3 regions of the Shewanella vesiculosa genome follow, and region 1 is predicted to be linked to each of the others. Evidence: predicted binding sites of a transcription regulator. Region 1 holds the regulator's gene; each other region holds the start of a gene.

What was found. The regulator LexA, encoded in region 1, represses DNA repair genes until DNA is damaged. The targets are predictions, from matches to a motif close to TACTGTATNNNNATACAGTA.
Region 2: recA (recombinase RecA) is a predicted target of LexA. The motif match lies at 5,568-5,587, and genes of this name have one in related genera.
Region 3: dinB (DNA polymerase IV) is a predicted target of LexA. The motif match lies at 6,314-6,333, and genes of this name have one in related genera.

Annotation. Positions count from the first base shown of each region.
Region 1 covers NZ_JAACSD010000014.1:93,543-101,919, reverse strand. The annotation lists gene plsB (glycerol-3-phosphate 1-O-acyltransferase PlsB) at 1-1,937, opposite strand, end outside; gene lexA (transcriptional repressor LexA) at 2,202-2,816, shown strand; gene GW828_RS15470 (cell division inhibitor SulA) at 2,813-3,319, shown strand; gene coxB (cytochrome c oxidase subunit II) at 3,716-5,305, shown strand; gene ctaD (cytochrome c oxidase subunit I) at 5,315-6,910, shown strand; gene GW828_RS15455 (cytochrome c oxidase assembly protein) at 6,912-7,475, shown strand; gene GW828_RS15450 (cytochrome c oxidase subunit 3) at 7,472-8,347, shown strand; gene GW828_RS15445 (DUF2909 family protein) at 8,355-8,377, opposite strand, start outside.
Region 2 covers NZ_JAACSD010000012.1:133,569-141,945, reverse strand. The annotation lists gene GW828_RS14055 (protein-L-isoaspartate(D-aspartate) O-methyltransferase) at 1-280, shown strand, start outside; gene GW828_RS14050 (peptidoglycan DD-metalloendopeptidase family protein) at 382-1,314, shown strand; gene rpoS (RNA polymerase sigma factor RpoS) at 1,393-2,364, shown strand; gene mutS (DNA mismatch repair protein MutS) at 2,813-5,395, opposite strand; gene recA (recombinase RecA) at 5,681-6,745, shown strand; gene alaS (alanine--tRNA ligase) at 7,514-8,377, shown strand, end outside.
Region 3 covers NZ_JAACSD010000021.1:44,594-52,970, reverse strand. The annotation lists gene GW828_RS17700 (NADH:ubiquinone reductase (Na(+)-transporting) subunit B) at 1-288, shown strand, start outside; gene GW828_RS17695 (Na(+)-translocating NADH-quinone reductase subunit C) at 281-1,066, shown strand; gene GW828_RS17690 (NADH:ubiquinone reductase (Na(+)-transporting) subunit D) at 1,066-1,698, shown strand; gene nqrE (NADH:ubiquinone reductase (Na(+)-transporting) subunit E) at 1,704-2,312, shown strand; gene nqrF (NADH:ubiquinone reductase (Na(+)-transporting) subunit F) at 2,359-3,606, shown strand; gene GW828_RS17675 (FAD:protein FMN transferase) at 3,729-4,742, shown strand; gene nqrM ((Na+)-NQR maturation NqrM) at 4,828-5,052, shown strand; gene bfr (bacterioferritin) at 5,285-5,755, shown strand; gene bfr (bacterioferritin) at 5,768-6,235, shown strand; gene dinB (DNA polymerase IV) at 6,372-7,451, shown strand; gene GW828_RS17650 (aminoacyl-histidine dipeptidase) at 7,545-8,377, opposite strand, start outside.

The DNA of each region.
Region 1 (8,377 bases):
ATCACGATAGCATGAATGCGCGCGCGATCGCAGTCATCATAGCGCAATAAACAACTGGCAATTAATGAAGGTATCGCCATTAAATGAATAATATTATTACGATAATAACTCATGGTGATGGCAATTTTTTCATCAACAGAAATAATCTCACCAATAGAATCTTTGGTACTAACAAACTTATTTAACGACAAACAATGATCAACAATCGACTTACCATCACCCTCGGCGACCGATGCGTAATCGGTATAAGGTACGGTTTTCAATAAGGCTAAATACAGATCAAGTTGGCGTTCTAACTGACTTCTTTCTAATGCATTTTGCTCTGAGGCTAATAACACTAAACTGGTTAATGTTACCGAGCTCGCGGCGGCAGCACCGTTAATATTGGTCATCACGCGGTTAGCGAGTAAATTAACCGATGGAGTAAACCACGATGGTTTTTGATCAGGCTCTTTCGCCAGTTCGCTACGCCATTCTGGCGCTTGTTGATTTAAGAAGTGCTGTAAGTTAATCGGCTCACCAAAATTAACATAACCTTGGCCAAAGTTGCCGAGTTTACGCAGCGCACCAAATAACTGCCAAACAGATTCTTTTTTCTTTTTCTTGCCGCTTAATTCTTTGTGGTAAGTGGCCACTTCCATCACATGATCATAACCTAAATACACTGGTACTAACGTCACTGGGCGCTCTATGCCGCGAAGCACACTGTTTATGGTCATTGCCAACATGCCGGTTTTAGGCGCAAGTAAACGCCCTGTACGCGAACGCCCACCTTCGGTGAAATACTCAACCGAATAACCTTTAGCAAATAACTGATCTAAATACTCACGAAATACTGCGGTATACAGTTTATTACCATTAAAGCTGCGGCGGATGAAGAATGCTCCACCACGGCGGAACATTGGCCCTGCTGGCCAAAAGTTCAGGTTAATACCGGCCGCAATATGCGGCGGAACCATACCCTGATAATACAAAATGTATGACAGCAACAAGTAATCCATATGGCTGCGATGACAAGGTACGTAGACAATTTCATGGCCATCATGGTGAAGCTGTCTTACCTGTTCAGCACCTTTGATATTGATACCGCTATATAATTTATTCCATAACCAAGTGAGAAAACGCTCGGCAATGCGCACTAAACTATCTGAATAGTCTGCGGCAATTTCATCAAGGTATTCAATCGCAGTTTCACGAGCTTTTTCAGGAGATACTTTTTTGTTGACTGCTTCTTCTTCAATAGCCTTTTTAATTGAATCTGACTTCAATAAAGAGGCAAATAGCATTTGACGATTAGGTAATTGTGGCCCTGTCATAACTTTACGTTGGCGACGGAAATGCACTCGCGCGACACGGGTTAATTTATGCGCAATTCTTTTATCTGTACCGTGCTCATCAGCCATATGGCGCAGCGATAACGCATTAGAAAACTGCACAAAATTATGTCGCCCTAAAAATAAAATCATCAGCCACTTACGTAACCAAGTTGGGTTTTCTCTTTCAAAAACAGCCGCTGTCATGCTGTCTTCTTCCTTACCAGGAGTACGTCCCCAATAAAGACAAACTGGCACTAATTGAATATCAAGGTCAGCATTCTCACTATGAAGCGATAATAAACGGGTAAAATAATTAAGGAACTTCTCACCACTTTCACGTTTACCAAATAGAGGTTTACGCCCTTCTAAACACACCACTCGAGGTACTCTTAAACCATCAAGCTGCAACGGCTCATAAGGACTTGGCATACCAAATCCTTCAGTGATTTCGCTCAAGGCGGCAATATCACTAATAGATTCCGTTTTCATCAAATAAACCAAGGGCTTGGTCGGATCTATATTGAGGTCATCAAACGGATCATGGGGCACCACAATGGTCTGTACCATCCATTTCTGAACCCATTTTAATGCTTGTAAAAATATTGAATCTGGTTTTGACATGGTTATTTTCGCAACATAAGCCATTGTAATATTGTCGTATAGGATACCAGAAACCACCCTGCTTACACTATCTGGCCGACTTATCTTTACGTGTAAGCTCTCACTTTAAGACATAGTGCAAGATAAAAAATATATAATAACTAATAAAAACATTAATTTAAGTTACAAAAAACCAATAAAACACAAAAAATAGTTGGTTAATACTTGCACGAACACAAACACTGTATATAATGACAGTCACTGTATAAAAAGACAGGAATCATCATGAGACCGTTAACGCCGCGCCAAGCAGAAATATTAGACTTAATTAAAAACAATATCGCCGAAACAGGTATGCCACCCACTCGTGCTGAAATTGCGAAACGTCTTGGCTTTAAAAGTGCTAATGCTGCCGAAGAGCATTTAAAAGCATTAGCCAAAAAAGGCTTTATCGAGATCATGCCTGGAACCTCTCGAGGTATTCGCTTACCTCATGAAGAACAGATTGAAACCGGTTTGCCTCTGATTGGACAAGTTGCAGCTGGTGAGCCTATTTTGGCTCAAGAGCACGTTGAACAGTATTATCAAGTCGATCCGAGCATGTTTAAACCTGCCGCAGACTTTCTGTTGCGCGTTCGTGGTGACAGCATGAAGAACATCGGTATTTTAGAAGGCGATTTACTCGCGGTTCATAAAATGCAACAAGCACGTAATGGCCAAGTTGTGGTGGCGCGTGTTGATGATGACGTCACCGTAAAACGATTTGAACAAAAAGGTAATGTGATTTATCTGCACGCAGAAAATGACGATTACACCCCGATTAAAGTTGATTTAAGTTGCCAAAGCCTAACCATCGAAGGGCTTGCCGTTGGCGTTATCCGTAATGGAGATTGGTTATGAACAAACTAATGGGCATCGCGCCACGTCACCCAGGCTTATGGGTAGATTTAGCTGAAACAGAATTGCATGGCAACCAAACCATTCGCACATTACAAACAGTCACCCAAGGTGAAGCTGAGTTGAGCCAGTTGTGTAGTCAACTCGCCACATTGAGCCAACAAGGTCGATGGATTGTGTTAATTAGCCCACCACACATTGGCTATAAACATATGCTGGCAAATGCTGGCGTGAGAATGGACCGTATTTTACTGGTGCACACTAAAGACGAAGTCGAAACCTTATGGGCGATGGAAAAAGCGCTTACCAGTGGAACATCAAGTGCTGTCGTCACTTGGACAAGCTCACTTGACGCTCGTGATAGTCGTCGATTAGAAATTGTAGCTAAAAGTGCACGGGCTTTAGGTGTGGTAATTGAGGATGTGAATGCTCACTTACCTCACAAACATCAACTTGTTAGCCCTACATTAATAAATGGAACAAGTAATTTTTGCTCATTTCACTAAGCATTAACCCTTACTTACCAAGCCCTGTATTGAATTCAGGGCTTTTTTTTCATCTTTTTTCAGTCAATTAGCCAACAAAGTGATCTTGATCAATGTTTAATCTACAGCTAATGTTGTTCCCAAGGATGAAATATTATTCATCTTTAATTGGACGTGAATGACAGTGATTAAGATTACTTTCAGACAAATGAGCCAACTCAATATTGATAAGTTCAGTAGTAGGTACAAGCGTGGTGCACCGCTAATAATAAAACCGTAAACAATCTGTTTACTGCCACCAAGGTACTTTGAGGTCATCAAACTTTTTTCGGGAACCGAAAAGTTTGCATAGAGCAGAGAATTACTGTGTGACTTTTCTTTGTAATTGCTATTTGCAATGAACAGAGGAGCAGTCTTGTGAAGCAATGGTGGTATTGTTTACTGGTGGTGTTTATAGCACTTCCGCTTGGGGCATCAGAAATGTCCCTCAACATGACTCAAGGCGTGACAGATATCAGTGGTAAGGTTTATGGCCTCCACATGACGATACTTTATATCTGTTGTGCCATTGGGTTAGTGGTGTTTGGGATCATGATTTATTCAATGATTTACCATCGCAAATCAAAAGGCGCTGTTGCGGCAAATTTTCACGAAAGTACTAAAGTGGAAATAGCTTGGACCGTCATTCCTTTCATCATCTTAATCGCCATGGCCATTCCAGCCACTAAAACCTTAATTGCCATGGAAGACCCCAGCAATGCGGATCTCACCATCAAAATTACTGGGTCGCAGTGGAAATGGCATTACAGCTATTTTGATAAAGACATCGAATTTTACAGCACATTATCGACCCCAAGAGATCAAATCGATGGCATAGAGGCTAAAGGAGAGCATTATCTTCTTGAAGTCGATAAACCACTCGTACTGCCCATTAACCAAAAAGTGCGTTTTTTAATGACATCAGATGATGTGATCCACTCATGGTGGGTTCCAGCTTTTGCGGTTAAAAAAGATGCCAATCCAGGCTTTATTAATGAAGCATGGACCCGCATTGATAAGCCCGGAATTTATCGTGGCCAATGTGCCGAATTGTGCGGTAAAGACCATGGATTTATGCCAATTGTGGTGCAAGCATTATCAGAGACAGATTTTGATAACTGGTTAGTAGAGCAAAAACAACTGGCCAGTAATGCCGCTGCTGCGGCAGCAGCGTCACTGTCACAAACCTTATCTCTTGAAGAGTTAACCACCCAAGGCGAACAGATCTATCTTGCTCGTTGCGCCGCTTGTCACCAACCTAATGGTGCGGGCCTTCCAGGTGTATTCCCATCACTAATTGGCAGTCCTATCATAAAAGGCCCTATTGCAGGTCACCTCAACATCGTCTTAAACGGTAAACCAGGAACCGCAATGCAAGCCTTTGCCAAGCAACTTACCGCCCAAGAGATTGCCGCAGTGATTACCTTTGAGCGTAATGCTTGGGGCAATAATACCGGTGATGTTGTTCAAGCTGCTGATGTGAGTAATTTCTCTGGCGGCAATGAAGCAAGTACTGAAGCAAATAAGACTGAAAGCACAATGGCCGCAACAGCAACTGAGAACACCAATACTGCGACAGAAAAAGCGACTCAGGCTCTTGAAACCGTCGCTAAGGCTGTAACACCAGAGGTTGTTGCCATTGAAGATCTGCCCACCTTAACCTTGGAGCAATTAATCACAGAAGGTGAGCAGGTTTATGCCACCACTTGCGCCGCATGTCATCAAGCCACTGGTGCTGGTTTGCCAGGCGCTTTCCCTTCACTTATTGGCAGCCCTGTGGTTACCGGACCGGTTAGCGGACATATCGATATCGTTATGCACGGTAAACCAGGCACCGCGATGCAGGCATTTAGTAGTCAACTTAGCCCACAAAAGATGGCCGCGGTGATTACTTATGAGCGCAATGCGTGGGGCAATAATTCTGGCGAGGCGGTGCAACCTGCCGATGTCGCTAGCCATGGACAGTAGGGGAAGACAATGAGCACAACAACGCACGATACACTAGCTACCGCTCATGATGATCATCATCACGGAGCGCCGAAAGGGCTCATGCGCTGGCTACTCACAACTAATCATAAAGATATCGGTTCGCTGTACTTATGGTTTAGTTTTATTATGTTTCTCACTGGTGGCGCCATGGCAATGGTCATTCGGGCAGAGTTATTTCAGCCTGGATTACAGCTAGTAGAACCTAACTTTTTTAATCAAATGACCACGGTTCATGGTCTTATCATGGTATTTGGCGCAGTGATGCCAGCTTTTACCGGATTAGCTAACTGGTTAATTCCGATGATGATCGGTGCACCAGACATGGCTTTACCGCGGATGAATAATTGGAGCTTTTGGATTTTACCGTTCGCGTTTACCATATTACTCAGTTCGTTATTCATGGAAGGCGGTGGTCCTAACTTTGGTTGGACATTCTACGCACCGCTATCAACCACTTATAGCCCTGATAGCACCGCTCTATTTGTATTCGCCATCCATATCATGGGTATCAGCTCGATAATGGGCGCGATTAACGTTATCGTAACCATTGTTAACTTGCGCGCTCCTGGCATGACATGGATGAAACTGCCTTTGTTTGTGTGGACTTGGTTAATTACTGCCTTTTTATTAATTGCGGTGATGCCAGTGCTCGCAGGCGCAGTGACTATGGTGTTAACCGACAAGTTTTTCGGTACCAGCTTTTTCGATGCTGCAGGTGGCGGTGACCCAGTGATGTTCCAGCATATTTTCTGGTTCTTCGGTCACCCAGAAGTTTACATCATGATTTTACCCTCATTCGGCATTATCTCCGCCATTATACCGACCTTTAGCCGCAAGAAATTGTTTGGCTATTCCTCTATGGTTTACGCTACTGCCAGTATTGCTGTGCTGTCGTTCTTAGTATGGGCACATCATATGTTTACCACAGGCATGCCAGTATTCGCCGAGTTGTTTTTCATGTATTGCACCATGCTAATTGCGGTTCCTACTGGGGTTAAGGTGTTTAATTGGGTTGCTACCATGTGGCGCGGTTCGATGACATTTGAAACACCAATGCTATTTGCGGTGGCGTTTATCATTCTGTTTACCATTGGTGGCTTTTCCGGTTTGATGCTGGCAATCACCCCTGCGGACTTTCAGTATCACGACACTTACTTTGTAGTGGCGCATTTTCATTATGTACTGGTGACTGGGGCGATATTTTCCATTATGGCGGCGGCATATTATTGGCTGCCAAAATGGACCGGTAATATGTACAACGAAACCTTAGGCAAGTGGCATTTTTGGTGCTCAGTGATCTCTGTCAACGTATTGTTTTTCCCAATGCACTTTTTAGGCTTGGCGGGTATGCCTCGTCGAATCCCAGATTACGCAGTACAGTTTGCCGATGTGAATCAAATTGTTTCGATTGGTGGATTCGCATTTGGTTTATCGCAGTTTATTTTTCTCGCTGTGGTGCTCAAATGTATCAAAGGTGGCAAACCGGCTGGCGATAACCCTTGGGAAGCTGCAGAAGGTTTAGAATGGACCATTGCCAGTCCAGCGCCATATCACTCGTTTACCACTCCGCCGGAGATAAAATGAGATGACACAGCCAACAAAATCAAATCGTAAGTTATTAATCATGCTGATTGCTGGATCAATTGGTATGTTTGGGTTTGGTTTTGCATTGGTACCGCTTTATGACGTGCTCTGCGATACATTGGGTATTAATGGCAAAACCCAAAATAGCGCCAGTAGCTATGAAGCGGTAGTGGTTGATAAAAGCCGTACCGTTACCATTGAATTTGTGACCCAAGTTCAGTCAGATATGCCATGGGAATTTAGCCCTAAAGTGAACCAAATAAGCGTGCATCCTGGTGAGCTCACTCACGCACAATTTTTGGTTAAAAACCTGTCTGCACACGACACAGTAGGCCAAGCAATCCCTTCAGTATCACCTGGACAAGGAGCGGCGTACTTCAATAAAACGGAATGTTTTTGCTTTAACCAACAACCATTGGCCGCATCAGCAACTGCAGAATTACCATTGATTTTCTACGTGGACCCGGATTTACCCGCGTCTATTAATACATTGACTCTCTCTTATACCCTCTATGACATCACCGATAAACAGACGATCGTCGTAGAGCAAGGAGCAGCAAAATGACCACAAAGTATCAAACTTATTATGTGCCAAACCAGAGTGCTTGGCCGATAATCGGTGCTATAGGCTTATTTTTAATTGCATTTGGCGCAGGCACTTATGTACAACAATTAGCCACTGAAAAAACCTCAGGAAGTTACATATTAATCACTGGTTTTGCCGTGATTATCTTTATGATTTTTGGTTGGTTTAAAACCGTTATTGATGAATCAATGGCAGGACTTTACTCACCACAAATGGATCGTTCATTTAGGCAAGGAATGAGCTGGTTTATTTTTTCAGAGATTATGTTTTTTGGGGCTTTTTTTGGCGCATTATTTTATGCACGTATGATTTCAGTACCTTGGCTTGGTGGCGCATCGAACAATGCCATGACTCATGAGGTACTGTGGCCTGCCTTTGAAGCAATTTGGCCTTTGGTGAAAACACCTGATGGTAGCGCAACCGAGGCGATGCCATGGACGGGTTTGCCATTAATCAACACCATCATCCTGTTAACCTCATCGGTTACCTTGCACTTTTCCCACATCAATCTCGAAAAAGCCAATCGTAAGCCATTGATCATCTGGTTAGCGTTAACGGTGATGTTGGGGATTGCGTTTCTCAGTTTACAGGTCGAAGAATACAGCCATGCCTATCAAGAAATGGGCCTAACCCTATCTTCAGGAGTGTACGGTAACACCTTCTTTTTATTAACTGGTTTTCACGGCATGCACGTGACGATTGGTACCCTGTTCTTGATTATTTTATTACTCAGAATTATCAAGGGTCACTTTACCCCCGACAAACATTTCGCATTTCAAGCGGGTAGTTGGTATTGGCACTTCGTTGATGTGGTTTGGTTATGCTTATTCATTTTTGTTTATGTGCTGTAAATCAGCACTAATAAGGTCTGGGGTTAGGTT
Region 2 (8,377 bases), on a different contig from region 1:
TTTAAAGCGTCTCGATTTACATAATGTGTCATTTAAATACGGTGACGGTTGGCAAGGTTGGCCAAATCGCGGTCCATTTGATGGCATTATGGTGACTGCTGCTGCGGCAACAGTGCCTCAAGCCTTGCTTGAACAATTAGCTGAACATGGAGTCTTAATTATTCCTGTTGGAGAAGATATCCAACAATTACTCAAAATTACCCGTATTGGACAGTCATTCCAATCTGAGATTATCGAGGCGGTTAAATTTGTGCCGCTTGTTAACGGAGATTTGGCGTAGTCAATTCGACATAGTTGAGTTTTGGTTAGTGAACAAATGTTCGTTTGGAATAAGCTTGTTTTAGCTTAACAATCATGTATTTTTCTCTGTAAGGATTTTGTTTGATGAATACCGGTTGGCCAAACTTTATGGTCTTAGCAATTATGCTCACAGGATGCAGCTTTCAAGCAGATCGTCCTGCGCCGGTTGACAGTTTATCATCAAAAAATCATGGACCTCGTTACCACAAAGGGTCATTAAAAACCGATAAATATAAAGTACAGCAAGGCGACACCCTTTATTCAATCGCTTGGGGAGCTGGACGCCATTTTGCCGAAGTTGCTCGCTTGAACCATTTATCGGCTCCTTATACTATATATCCTGGCCAAATACTTCATTTAGCGGCCAAAAGTAATCGTCCAACGCCAACTGTTCGTACCCCTCAAACTCAGGTTGCTTCTGTTCAAACTCAAGCCATTAATAAGCCATATATTGCCAGTTCAATTGGTTCAAAATCAGAAACAATAAAGTCAGTAGTCACTTCAAAGCCAGGCACAGCAGCTGTTTCAAGCAGAACGAAAAAAGAGCTTGATCACAAAGTCAAGCCTGCGTATTCTGTAACAACTACCCAACAAACAATTAACCAAAATACAAGTGGTTCTGTCGCAAATTTACCACAACAAGTTCAATTATGGCATTGGCCAGTTAGAGGTCGGATAATCGGGTATTTTTCGGCTTCAGAACAAGGCAATCAAGGTATTAAGATTGCAGGTAATCGCGGTGATATTATTAAAGCCGCTGCAGATGGGAAAGTCGTGTATGCAGGTAATGCACTGCGCGGATATGGCAATTTAGTGATTATCAAACACAATGATGATTTTTTAAGTGCTTATGCGCATGCTGACACGATAGTGGTTAAGGAAAGGCAATATGTGACGGCAGGTCAAACAGTTGCAAAAATGGGCAGTACTGGGACTAATCAAGTTATGCTTCACTTTGAAGTGCGCTTTCATGGTAAGTCTGTCAACCCATTACGATATCTACCTAAACAGTAATTGTTTAGCAACATAAATAACGGAGGATAAGCGAGTGCAGTAGATTAAATAACATAAATTAGGTTTGGGAGAGCAATTATGAGCCGCAAAAATAATACTGCTTCAGCAGAATGTCTTGTCGATCTAGCTAAACAACCACCAGAAGTTGCAACCGATGATGCTAATTTGGTGCAACAACTCGATATTGAAGAAAAAGTCCAAGATGACTTACAGAAAAATTTAGACGCCACTCAATTATATTTAGGTGAAATAGGTTTTTCCCCGCTACTAACAGCAGAGGAAGAAGTATTTTTTTCACGTAAAGCCCTCAAAGGCTGCGAAAAATCTCGCAACCGCATGATAGAAAGTAATCTCCGTCTTGTCGTTAAAATTTCCAGAAGATATAACAACCGCGGATTAGCGTTGCTCGATCTTATTGAAGAAGGCAATTTAGGTTTAATTAGAGCGGTGGAAAAGTTCGACCCAGAGCGTGGTTTCCGTTTTTCTACTTACGCGACATGGTGGATCAGACAAACAATTGAACGGGCAATTATGAATCAAACCCGCACCATTCGCCTGCCTATCCATATAGTTAAAGAATTAAATGTTTACTTACGCACCGCAAGACAGCTGGCGCAAAAACTTGACCACGAACCGACTGCAGAAGAAATTGCAGAAAAGTTAGATGTGTCGACGGGTGATGTCAGTCGCATGTTGAAACTAAATGAACGAATTACTTCTGTCGACACACCACTGAGCGGCGATAATGAGAAGGCTTTATTAGATGTTATTGCTGATGACGATTCAGTAGGCCCGGATTATCGGGTGCAAAATGAAGACTTATCGAATTCGATAGTTGGATGGTTAAATGAGCTTAATACTAAACAACGTGAAGTACTGGCGAGACGCTTTGGTTTGCTTGGATATGAACCTTCAACGTTAGAGAATGTTGGTGCTGAAATTGGTTTAACACGTGAACGTGTGCGTCAAATTCAAGTGGAAGCGCTTAAACGTTTAAAAGATTTATTGGGCGCTCAAGGGCTTTCTGTTGAAGCATTATTCAGAGACTAATGGACAGTGAACGTTTACTGTCATAACTAAGTTACTGGTGATTAATTAATTTAACTTGAATCATTTGTGATAGCTAAATTTTGGATAACGTTAACTTAAGCTATTGTTGGTATGCGGGTAAAGCCTATATGAGAGATTACTTTTTGCTCATGTGTTTAGGTTTATCCCGACAATCAATACCAACGTGATTGATGTGATTGTGATTTATTGCTCACTATTCGATATGACAATTTAAGCTCAGTTCAGCAACTTGTTAGAAATACAATCCTATTGTCTATAGCCTATTTTATGCCTGTCTCACTCCCTCGGTACGTTTATCCTTTTGATGCAGTATATTGCTAACAGCTAATTAATAGTGGGTTTGCGTCAGTTAATCGTAAATATCAAATGGAAGTCTTTGCAGACTTCCACCGTTGTTATCGTCGCGAATAATCACTAGCACTATTTGTTAGCTCACGTTGTTTAAGCGCTTCAATTCATATAAATAATCTAATGCCTGTTTAGGGGTCAAATCATCAGGGTTAATTAGTGCTAACTTTTCCAATACTGCTGATGGCTCTGGCATTGGTGGTAATAAATTCATACTCACTTGAGCCTGATTATGTTGTGGGGAACTCATATCCCTATTTTCAAGTTGATGTAGCTTTTGTTTTGCCGCCTTAATGACCGCAGCGGGAACCCCGGCTAGCGCAGCGACTTGTAAGCCATAACTTTTACTTGCCGCACCTTCTTGCACTGAATGCATAAAGGCAATGGTGTCATCGTGTTCTATTGCATCTAGGTGCACATTCATTACTGATGGTAACAGCTCTGGCAGTTGGGTGAGTTCAAAATAATGAGTGGCAAATAATGTCAGTGCACTAACATTTTTCGCGAGATATTCTGCAGCAGACCATGCCAGCGATAGACCATCATAGGTTGAAGTACCGCGGCCTATCTCATCCATTAACACTAAACTGTTTGCGGTCGCATTATGCAAAATATTAGCCGTTTCGGTCATTTCAACCATAAAGGTGGAGCGACCAGATGCTAAATCGTCTGATGCGCCAATACGGGTGAATATCCGATCGATTTCACCAATTTGAGCTGAGTCAGCAGGAACAAAACAGCCTATGTGTGCCATTAATGTAATCAGTGCCACTTGACGCATATAGGTTGATTTACCGCCCATATTAGGGCCAGTTACAATAAGCATTTGCCGTTTAGGTGTTAATACCACAGGGTTAGCAATAAATGCCGCTTGACTGACGCGCTCTACCACAGGATGGCGTCCAGCATTGATATGAATACCAATATCCTGCGTCATTTGTGGACATTGATAATTAAGGGTTTCTGCACGCTCGGCAAAATTACTTAATATATCTAATTCAGCCGCTGCGCTGGCAAACTGTTGTAACTCTTGTAATTTAGGTAGTAATAAGTCAAAGAGCTGTTCCCACAGTTGTTTTTCAAGTGCGAGCGCTTTGCCCTGGCTTGAGAGTACCTTTTCTTCGTATTCTTTTAATTCTGGAGTGATATAACGTTCGGTGCCTTTAAGGGTTTGGCGACGTTGATAACTCAGTGGCACTCTATCAGCTTGTAAACGGCTGACTTCAATGTAGTAACCATGGACGCGGTTATAACCTACTTTTAAAGTGTTAATTCCAGTTTGCTGTTTCTCGCGAGCTTCAAGTTCGACTAAATAATCACTTGCGCCTTCACTTAACTTACGCCATTCGTCTAATTCATTATTGTAGCCCGTTCGGATTACGCCACCGTCACGAATTAATACTGGCGGATTATCAACAATTGCGCGTGCTAATAAATCGTGTTGTTCTGGAAACTCACCCAATAATTGAATTAAAGCTGTCAATCTTGGTTGTTGGCATACGGCTAATGTTTGTTGAATTTCAGGTAGCAGTGCTAGCGCTTGCTTTAAACGTGAAAAATCACGAGGTCTGGCGCTACGCAGTGCCAAACGAGCCATAATACGTTCAATATCGCCTAAAACCTTCAGCTGCTCATGTAGGGGTTGATATATATCTTGCTCAATCAACTCGCTTACGGCGTTATGGCGATATTGAATCGTTTGTCTATTTCGAAGTGGCTCATGGATCCAGCGTTGTAACATGCGACTGCCCATAGGCGTGGCAGTATTATCGAGTACCCACGACAGGGTATTTTCACGCCCACCAGACAAGTTTTGCGTTAATTCTAAGTTACGTCGCGTCGCGGCATCTAAAATAATGGATTCAGATTGGTTAAAACGCACAATCGAATTAATGTGTGGCAGTGCCATCTTTTGCGTATCTTTGACATACTGCATTAAACAACCAGCAGCTTGTAATGCTAAGCGTGCATCACTAATACCAAAGCCATGTAAATCTTTGGTACCAAATTGACCAAGCAGTAAATTTACGCAAGTATCATAATCAAATTCCCACTCTGGACGGCGACGAATACCTTTCATATTATTGATTAATAACATGTCAGTAAAATCTTCACTGTAGATCAACTCGGCAGGATTAGTACGTTGTAATTCAGCTTCTAGGGCTTCACGAGTAGGTAATTCAGCAACCACAAAACGACCTGATGAAATATCTAAGGTAGCGTATCCAAAACCGTTTTTACCTTGATAAAGCGCCGCCAGTAAATTGTCGTGTTTTTCTTGAAGTAAAGCCTCATCCGTTAAGGTACCAGGAGTCACAATGCGTACGACTTGACGCTCAACTGGGCCTTTTGATGTCGCAGGATCACCAATTTGCTCACAAATGGCTACAGACTGGCCGATATTGACTAGTTTAGCTAAATAGCCTTCTACAGCATGATAGGGGATTCCAGCCATTGGGATAGGATCGCCGCCGCTTTTTCCACGAGCAGTAAGTGAAATCCCCAGCATTTCAGAAGCGCGCTTAGCATCATCGTAAAACAACTCATAAAAATCACCCATTCGGTAAAACAATAACATATCAGGATGGGCCGCTTTTAAGCCTAAATACTGACGCATCATCGGGGTGTGTTTTTCTAAATCGCTGGTATCAATCACTGTCATTATGAACACTTCACTATTAATCAATCTTAGGACGTAAATCTTATGGGGCTAATCTTAACAATATTTGCCCCTAGGGTATAAATAGATTCAAACAAAAAAGTATATGGAGATAAAATATTGATGTAAAAAGGCAATTCGCTAAGGTTTAAAAAAAATTGCCCTCAGCACTTGATACTGTATGACTATACAGTATACTGATGAACATAATGAAATGGTTTACATCATTTCACCTAAGTCAAAATAGCATTTTACTAAACGTATTGAATGCCTTAAGAGGGTTTTATAATGAAGGTTGATCCAAACAAAGAGAAAGCGCTAGCCGCCGTATTAAGCCAAATTGAAAAGCAATTTGGTAAAGGCTCAATTATGAAGTTGGGCGAAGATCGCACAATGGATGTTGAAACTATCTCTACCGGTTCGCTTTCATTGGACATCGCACTTGGTGCGGGTGGTTTACCAATGGGACGTATCGTTGAGATTTACGGCCCAGAGTCATCAGGTAAAACCACATTAACTCTTGAAGTGATTGCCGCAGCGCAACGCGAAGGTAAAACCTGTGCGTTTATTGATGCTGAACATGCTCTTGACCCAATTTATGCCAAAAAGCTAGGCGTAGATATTGATAACTTACTTTGTTCACAGCCAGATACAGGCGAACAAGCACTAGAAATTTGTGATGCGTTAACGCGTTCAGGTGCGGTAGATGTTATCGTTGTCGATTCTGTTGCAGCATTAACACCAAAAGCAGAAATTGAAGGTGAAATTGGTGATTCGCATATGGGCCTTGCCGCGCGTATGATGAGCCAAGCGATGCGAAAACTTGCTGGTAACCTTAAGCAATCAAACACACTGCTTATTTTTATTAACCAAATTCGTATGAAAATTGGTGTAATGTTTGGTAGCCCAGAAACGACTACAGGTGGTAATGCACTTAAATTCTACGCATCTGTTCGTTTAGATATTCGTCGTACCGGTGCGATTAAAGATGGCGATGAAGTCATCGGTAATGAAACTCGCGTTAAAGTGGTTAAAAATAAGATTGCAGCTCCATTTAAGCAAGCTGAATTCCAGATCCTTTATGGACAAGGTATTAACCGTACCGGCGAACTAGTTGACTTAGGTGTTGCACACAAGCTGGTTGATAAAGCCGGTGCTTGGTACAGCTACAAAGGCGAAAAAATTGGTCAAGGCCGTGCCAATGCTGGTAAATTTTTGACTGAAAATCCAGCTATTGCTGATGAAATTAATACCACTCTTCGTGGCATGTTATTGAATGGTGGGGCTAACTCATCAGACTCAACCACTGAAAGTGATGAGAATATTGACCTTGAAACAGGTGAAGTATTCTAAATTAGCCAGTCATATTTATCGCGGTAGCGCTTCTGCGCGCCGCGAAAATTCCCGCCATAAAGTCGCCTCATTACAAGCACTCACCATCTTTTACACTCACCATATTTTAAACGTCATCCAGTCTAAATGTTGCAAATAATGGCAAACTCAGAGCCTTTTAAGTGACACTTGTCATGCACAATGGCTAATCTTTCCAGCTATAGTCAACACCGCTTTAAGCAAAAAAATATCTAAAGCCTTTAACACCCTTGGTATGCATTTATTTGTGTTTGCTAATGTTAAGGTGATTGCATCATTTTTAAGTAAAGTTGGGTACATTGAGAAATGTACGGCGACAAGTTGCTCTATCAAATGTCGGTTAGGCTAAATAATATCCTTTTTAATAACATCCTTTTTAATCACATTATTTCTTATCACATCACGATTGTGCTGATTACCAGACTCGCCAAAATGTTAACTATCTTGGTTTCTTATGCGTTTGATTTGGTTGCTTATCAGATTGATTAATAAAATTATGTCCTAGTCATGATCAACGAGCTTATTTATAGACAAGATAGAAATGCATATTCCGTTTAAATAATCAGTGGATTGAGTTCGCTATCTCCGTCATTATCGGGCCAGTAGATCGTTATTCTATCGATTTTTGTCGAGATTATAATCAACTGACTCAACTCGCTTCTTTCGACAAATTCAGTATATAATGCCTACATTTACTAGCTTGCATATCAAGCTCGTTACTTTTGTATTTTCTCTATTCAGGGCCATTTCATGTTTCAGACTACAGCAGAGTTAAGAAGTGCATTTTTAAAGTACTTTGAAGATAACGGACATCAGGTTGTTGATAGCAGCTCGCTCGTTCCCACTAACGACCCAACACTGTTATTTACCAATGCGGGTATGAATCAGTTTAAAGATGTGTTCCTCGGTATGGATAAGCGCAACTATAGCCGAGCAACAACATCACAACGTTGCGTTCGTGCTGGTGGTAAACATAACGATTTAGACAATGTGGGTTATACCGCTCGTCACCACACTTTTTTTGAAATGTTGGGTAATTTCAGTTTTGGCGATTATTTTAAAGAAGATGCGATTCGTTTTGCGTGGACCTTTTTAACTGAAACCCTCAAGCTGCCAAAAGATCGCTTATGTGTCACCATTTATGAAACAGATGACGAAGCCTATGAACTTTGGACGCAAAAAATTGGTGTTGCACCTGAAAATATGATCCGTATTGGTGATAATAAAGGTGGCGCGTTTGCGTCTGATAACTTCTGGCAGATGGGTGATACCGGACCTTGTGGCCCATGTAGCGAAATTTTCTATGATCATGGCGATCATATCTGGGGTGGTCGTCCTGGTACGCCTGAAGAAGACGGCGATCGCTTTATTGAAATCTGGAATATTGTATTTATGCAATATAACCGTCAAGCCGACGGTGAAATGTTGCCATTACCTAAACCTTCGGTTGATACAGGTATGGGCATTGAGCGTATTGCAGCAATTATGCAAGGTGTGCATTCAAACTACGAAATCGATATATTTAAGCAACTCATCGCAAAAACGGCTGAAATTATTGGTGTATCTGATTTAGAAAATAAATCATTACGGGTTATTGCTGATCATATACGTTCT
Region 3 (8,377 bases), on a different contig from region 1:
GACACCAACCCAATGTTTGCAATGCCTTGGTATTGGCACTTAGTGTTAGGTGGATTTGCATTTGGTATGATGTTTATGGCGACAGACCCTGTTTCTGCGTCGTTTACTAATACCGCTAAGTGGGCATACGGTTTCCTTATTGGTGCAATGGTAGTGTTTATCCGTGTGGTTAACCCTGCATTCCCTGAAGGTATTATGTTAGCTATTTTGTTTGCTAACCTATTTGCTCCATTATTTGACCACTTTGTCGTACAGTCAAATATCAAGCGGAGGATTGCTCGTGGCTAGTAATAAAGATTCGTTCGGAAGAACGCTATTTGTTGTTGTCGGCTTATGTCTTATCTGTTCAGTACTGGTTTCGACCGCTGCCGTGGTGTTAAAGCCTATTCAGCAAGAAAATAAGTTACTCGATAAGCAAAAGTATATTCTTGAAGCGGCGAGCCTGATAAATACCAAAGAAGGTAAAGTCACCAAGAAAGAAATCCTAAGCAAGTACGAACAATATGTTGAAGCTCGCTTAGTTGATCTTAAAACCGGTGAGTTTGTTGAAGGTAATGCTAACCTTTACGATCAACGTAAAGCGTCTCGTGATACTGACACTTCGTCTGTGCCAGAAAACGATATTGCCTCGATTAAACGTGTTGCAGATACCGCAGTGGTTTACCTTGTTCATAATGATGAAGGTAAACTGACTAGCGTCATTCTTCCTATTCACGGTTATGGTTTGTGGTCAACCATGTATGCACTTTTGGCACTTGAAGCTGACTTAAATACAGTTCAAGGACTTGTTTACTATGACCAAGGCGAAACGCCTGGTTTAGGTGGCGAAGTTGAAAATCCAAAATGGAAAGCATTGTGGAAAGGTAAGCAGTTATTTGATGCGCAAGGCAATCTGGCGATTAGTGTAACTAAAAACCCTGTAGTGGCGAGTTCTGTTCATGGTGTTGATGCACTTTCCGGTGCAACACTTACCAGTAACGGTGTACAACACTCATTGCAGTTTTGGTTAGGTAAAGAAGGTTTTGCAAACTTTATCGCTAAAGCACACAACGGAGGGTTAAGCTAATGGCTGACGCTAAAGAACTTAAACAGGTTCTAACCGGACCTATTATCAATAACAACCCAATTGCATTGCAAATTTTGGGTGTGTGTAGCGCACTTGCTGTGACCAGTAAGTTAGAAACAGCATTGGTAATGACGATTGCATTAACTGCGGTAACAGCGTTTTCTAACCTGTTTATCTCACTTATCCGTAATCATATTCCAAGCAGTGTGCGTATTATTGTACAGATGACCATTATTGCTTCGTTAGTGATTGTGGTTGACCAAGTATTACAAGCTTATGCCTACGCTATCTCTAAGCAGTTATCGGTGTTCGTTGGCTTAATTATTACTAACTGTATCGTAATGGGTCGTGCTGAAGCTTACGCAATGAAAACCCCGCCTATGATGAGCTTTATGGATGGTATCGGTAACGGTTTAGGTTACGGTGCAATTCTATTGTCTGTCGGCGTAGTGCGTGAACTATTTGGTAATGGTTCATTATTCGGCGTAGAAATCCTCAGTAAAATCTCTGACGGTGGTTGGTATCAACCTAACGGTTTATTACTGCTACCACCGAGTGCATTCTTCTTGATCGGTGGTCTGATCTGGTTGATCCGTACGTATAAGCCAGAGCAAGTTGAAGCAAAAGGGTAAACGCAATGGAACATTATATTAGTTTATTAATTCGCTCCGTTTTCATTGAAAACATGGCGCTAGCGTTCTTCTTAGGTATGTGTACTTTCTTAGCAGTATCAAAGAAAATCACTACTGCGATGGGCCTAGGTGTTGCAGTTATCGTGGTACTGGCTATTTCGGTTCCTGCTAACCAAATTATTTATCAAGGTCTGTTAGCTCCAGGTGCTCTAGCTTGGGCTGGTTTCCCTGATGCTGATTTGAGCTTCTTGAAGTTCATCACCTTTATCGGTGTGATTGCAGCACTTGTGCAAATTTTGGAAATGGCTTTAGACAAGTATTTTCCACCTTTGTACAACGCGTTGGGTATTTTCTTACCTTTGATTACCGTGAACTGTGCAATTTTCGGTGCAGTATCTTTCATGGTAGAGCGTGATTATAACCTTGGCGAGAGCGTAGTATTCGGTATTGGCTCTGGTATTGGTTGGGCGTTAGCAATCGTATTGCTAGCCGGTATCCGTGAAAAGATGAAATATTCTGACGTGCCAAATGGCTTACGAGGCTTAGGGATTACCTTCGTTTCTGCAGGTCTTATGGCTCTAGGTTTCATGTCATTCTCAGGTGTTTCTCTGTAAGAGTCACTGAGACGACGCATTAATTTGAACCTTTAAGGATAAGTGAATGGGTATTCTTGAATCTACTCCACTAGAAGTCTATCTAGGTGTGAGTATGTTTACTGTGATTGTCTTGGTTTTGGTGTTAGTGATTTTATTCGCTAAATCAAAACTAGTGGCAAGCGGTGATATCATTATTGGTATTAACGGCGACGCAGATAAAGCAATTAAAACAGGTGCTGGCGGCAAGTTACTTGGCGTTTTAGCAGACAACGGCATCTTCGTATCAAGTGCTTGTGGTGGCGGTGGCTCATGTGGTCAGTGTCGTGTGAATATTAAGTCTGGTGGTGGTGATATTCTGCCAACCGAACTTGATCACATTAGCAAGGGCGAAGCTCGTCAAGGTTGTCGTTTATCTTGTCAGGTAAACGTTAAATCTGATATGGAAATTGAACTTGATGAAGAAATCTTCGGCATCAAGAAATGGGAATGTGCTGTTATCTCTAACGATAACAAAGCGACGTTCATTAAAGAACTTAAGCTGCAAATTCCTGATGGCGAGTCTGTGCCTTTCCGCGCCGGTGGTTACATTCAGATTGAAGCGCCTGCTCATCATATTAAGTATGCTGAGTTTGAAGTGCCTGATAAGTATCGTGGTGACTGGGAACACTTTGGTTTCTTCAAGTTAGAGTCTAAAGTAGACGAAGAAACTATTCGTGCTTACTCTATGGCTAACTATCCAGAAGAGTTTGGGATTATTATGTTGAACGTGCGTATTGCTACGCCACCGCCACGTAATTTAACCTTGCCTTGCGGTAAAATGTCTTCATATATTTGGAGCTTAAAAGCCGGTGATAAAGTGACTATTTCTGGTCCATTTGGTGAGTTCTTCGCTAAAGATACCGATGCAGAAATGGTATTTATTGGTGGCGGTGCAGGTATGGCCCCGATGCGCTCACATATTTTTGACCAATTAAAGCGTCTTAAATCTAAGCGTAAGATCAGTTTCTGGTACGGTGCGCGTTCTCAACGTGAAATGTTCTATGTAGAAGACTTTGATGGCTTAGCGGCTGAAAATGAGAACTTCAAATGGCATGTCGCGTTATCAGATCCGCAAGCAGAAGATAACTGGACTGGTTATACTGGATTTATCCATAACGTATTGTATGAAAACTATTTACGTGACCATGATGCGCCAGAAGATTGTGAGTTCTACATGTGTGGACCTCCAATGATGAACGCAGCTGTTATTGGTATGCTAAAAGATTTAGGTGTCGAAGACGAAAATATCTTATTAGATGATTTCGGTGGTTAATGAGTTAACCCATAACATCGACATGTAAGTCATGAGATTGCAGCAGTGCAGACAGGGTGGTTAAACACAGGTCTCGCATGCTGCAATTTTTTTTGTTGATTTAATACAAGTGTAAATTTGAGATGACTGTAAATTCAATCAAGTTACTGCTATTGCCAGCTGTTTTATTATTTGTGAGTGCATGTAGCTCTCCAGAGCCTATTATTTCATTATCTGGCAGTACAATGGGTACCACTTATCATATTAAAGTGGTCAGTAATAAAAGCTTACCCGAACCACAGCTACTGCAAGCTGAAATTGACATGGCATTGGAGGTGGTTAACGATCAAATGTCGACTTACCGTCCTGACTCAGAACTGTCTAAGTTTAATCAATTGCAGGTGCAGCAGAGCGTTAGCGTCTCGGCCGATACAATTAAGGTGATTAAAGAGGGCATGCGTCTTTATAATGAGACTGATGGTGCATTAGATATCACTTTAGGCCCAGTGGTTAATTTATGGGGATTTGGTCCCGATAAGCGCCCTATATCAGAACCTACTCAAGCTCAAATTGATGCTGCAAAAGCTAAAATGGGCATACATGAGCTGTCTGTAAACGGTTTGACATTAACCAAGCATAATGCAGATTTGTATGTCGATTTATCTTCAATTGCCAAAGGTTTTGGCGTCGACAAGGTTGCCGCTTTATTAGATAAATATCATGTATCTGGTTATTTAGTTGAAATTGGTGGCGAACTGAATGTCAAAGGAACTAAGAGTGATAATATCCCTTGGCGAGTAGCTGTAGAGCAACCAACCAGCGAAGGTCAAGCGGTTCAGCAAATCATTGAACCTGGCACTATGTCATTGGCAACTTCGGGTGATTATCGTAACTTTTATCAAGAAAATGGTGAGCGCTTCTCACATTTAATTGATCCTCGTACCGGCTATCCAATAAAGCATCAATTAGCTTCAGCAACCGTGTTACACTCTAGTTGTATGACCGCAGATGGATATGCAACGGCCATGATGGTGTTAGGTACAGAGGCTTCATTGGCGTTAGCTAAAAAGAACAATTTAGCGGTAATGTTGATAGAGAAGCAAGAGCAGGGATATCAGGTCTATTACAGTGATGCGTTTAAATCGTATCTTAAGTAGCTTGCTTATTTTTAAACTGGTTGATTGAGCTACTAATTTATTGAACCAGTTTACCCTAATCTGAATGAGTCAATAGGAGTTTGTGATGAGTACATTTATTGCAGCGTTTGTGGTTTTATTATTATTTTTTTTGCTAATGTCCATTGGCTATATCGTAAAGAAAAAAGCGGTAGAAGGCAGTTGCGGTGGTTTAGGTGTTTTAGGTATAGAGAAAGCCTGTGACTGTGATGATCCATGTGATAAACGCAAACGCCGTATGGAAAAAGAGCAAGCTCGAAATAAGTTGCTTAACCAAAATCGTATTATTTAACCTCGTTAATTATTTTAAGCTTAGGTTGTTTCACTAATGCTTTGTAAAGAGCCTTCATTTTGAAGGCTTTTTTTATGCTTGAGTATTGCTGGCCAGTTACAAAGCTTAGTTATAATGATAATGGTTATCAATTGTAAGTGTGTGAAAATAAAGGATAATTTGCATTTTACCCTATAGTGTTTTATTCTGTTTGTAATTGATCAAGATCACATTACTTCTCGAGGACACTACTATGAAAGGTCATCCTAAAGTCATCAGCCAACTCAATCGTGTACTTACTTGTGAGCTGACCGCTATTAACCAATACTTTTTACATGCTCGTATGTTTAAGCATTGGGGATTGGAAAAGCTTAATGAGAAAGAATATAAAAAATCGATTGAAGACATGAAGCATGCTGACAAGCTGATTGAACGTGTATTGTTTCTTGAAGGTTTACCTAACCTACAACAGTTAGATAAATTGCGTATTGGTGAACATGCTGAAGAAATGCTTAGCTGCGATCTCACTGCGATAACGGAACAAATTGCCATTTTGCGTGAAGCCATTAAGGTATGCGAAACTCAGCAAGATTATGTTAGTCGCGATTTAATGGAAGATTTACTCGAAGATGAAGAAGAGCATTTAGATTGGATTGAATCACAACAAGAGCTCATCACTCAAACGGGTATTCAAAATTACCTTCAATCACAAATTAACGATTAATAGGACATTATTATGAAAGGTCATCCAGAAGTCATCGATGCGCTCAATAGTTTATTGACCGGCGAATTATCTGCTATGGATCAATATTTTGTCCATGCTCACATGTATGAGGATTGGGGATTTAACGAACTTTATACCCGTATTCTACATGAATCAGACGATGAAAAATTACATGCAGCTAAGTTGATCCAACGTATTTTATTTTTAGAAGGCACTCCAGATGTTGCCAGTCGTGAAGCGCTCAACCTAGGTAAAGATGTGCAACAAATGCTACAAAATGATCTTGCATATGAATACCATGTGGCTGATCATTTACGTAAGGTTATCGGCTTATGTGAGCAAAAGGCTGATTACCAAACCCGTGAAATTTTAGAGGTGTTATTAGATGACACTGAATCTGATCATATGTATTGGTTAGAAAAGCAATTAGGTCTTATTGAACGTATTGGTTTACAGAACTATTTACAGACTAAAATGTAACGACTTAGTCGACACGTTACATGTTAGTAAAGCCCAACTCAGTTTGGGCTTTTTTGTGTCCGTGAGACAATGATTGAATACTGTTTTTATATACAGTATCATTGTTTTTAATTGAGTAAATGATGATGGTTATAGAATGCGTAAAATCATTCACATCGATATGGATTGTTATTTTGCTGCGGTAGAAATGCGAGATTTTCCTGAATTAAGAGGAAAGCCCATTGCTGTTGGCGGCAGAAGTGATCGCCGCGGTGTGATAAGTACCTGCAGTTATGAGGCCCGCAAATTTGGCGTGCGAAGTGCTATGTCCAGTTATCATGCACTGCAGCTGTGTCCGCAGTTAATTTTAGTGCCAGGGCGCATGGATGTATATAAATCGGTGTCTGTGCAAATACGTGAGATCTTTCATCGATACACAGATCTTGTCGAACCCTTGTCTCTAGACGAAGCTTATCTTGATGTGACTGATTGCGATGCTCACCAAGGCAGTGCCACGTTAATTGCCAAGGCTATTCGAAATGATATATTTGAGACCACAGGTTTAACCGCCTCAGCGGGTATTGCACCGATTAAGTTTTTAGCTAAAATCGCTTCCGATTTAAATAAACCCAACGGTCAATATGTCATCACTCCTAATCAAATTAGTGATTTTGTAAAAGATCTTCCTCTGAGTAAAATTCCTGGCGTCGGTAAAGTCACTTCAAAAAAGTTAGCTGATATTGGCTTAACCACCTGCTATGACGTGCAACAGTATCCAAAAGCGCAATTAATTGAGGTATTTGGCAAGTTTGGTCATGTACTAGCTGAGCGATCACAAGGGATAGATCCAAGACAAATTAGTCCGCATCGGGTACGAAAGTCTGTTGGGGTTGAAACTACGTTAGCCAAAGACATTTTTACCTTAGAGCAATGTCGTCAAGTATTACCACAGCTTATCCAAGAACTGAGTGCTCGGGTTCATCGCAGTGCTAAAGATAGACAGATCCACAAGCAAGTTGTGAAGCTGAAATTTAATGATTTTAAACAGACCACCATCGAACATCGCAGTGATGAAATGTCGATTAATTTGTTTCATGATTTACTGCAACAGGCTTTGCTGCGCAGCCAAGGGCGAGGTATTCGCTTATTGGGGGTTAGTGTTGGTTTAGCTGATACAACATTGGCTGTTACAGATAATCCAGTGGCACATATTACTCAGCTTGATTTGCAGTTTTAAAGGTTAGAGTCGCAATGAAAAACGCTCAAGTCTAAAACCAAAAAACGACATTTCTGTCGTTTTTTGGTTTTACGCATAAATCATCGCTACTGATTACGCTTCTTTAGCTGGAATACGCTCTAATACGGCAAGTAGCAATTCCCAGTACTGACCAACAGTGGTGATGTTGACCATTTCATCAGGGCTATGTGGATAACGAATAGTCGGCCCAATAGAGACCATGTCCATTAGTGGATAAGGCTCTTTAAATAAACCACATTCTAGACCAGCATGGATAACCATCACGGTAGGATCTTTTTTATAAATATCGTTATAGGTGTCTCGCACAATTGCCATTACAGGTGAGCTAGTATCTGGTTTCCAACCCGGGTAAGCACCGCTTAAATCTATGCTAGCACCCGATAGGTTTGATAGTGCGGTTAGCATACCGGTGACTTCTTCACGACCTGAATCAATCAATGATCGAATAAGGCACAATATTTCTACGCTTTCATCTTCAGTGCTGATCACGCCTATATTTAGTGATGTTTCAGTGACGCCTTCCACTTCATCACTCATGCGCATTACACCGTTAGGGCAAGCATGTAATAAGTCGATTAAGGTATTTTGCGCTTCTTCGCCCATGACTTTGGTGGGTGCATCAATTGCTGCTAAGCTCAGTAGCATGCCTGGGTCTGCAACGGCTAATTCTTCACGAACTAGGGCTTGGAACGATTCAATGGCTTGCTTTAGTGCGTCAATATTTTCTGCTGGTAGCATAAATTGCACGTTAGCTTCACGCGGAATGGCATTACGCAGCGAGCCACCACTAAAGCTAACTAGCTCTAGGGCTAATTCGTCACTGTATTTAAACAAAAAGCGCGCTAATAACTTATTGGCATTACCACGTCCAAGGTGAATGTTAACCCCAGAGTGACCGCCTTTTA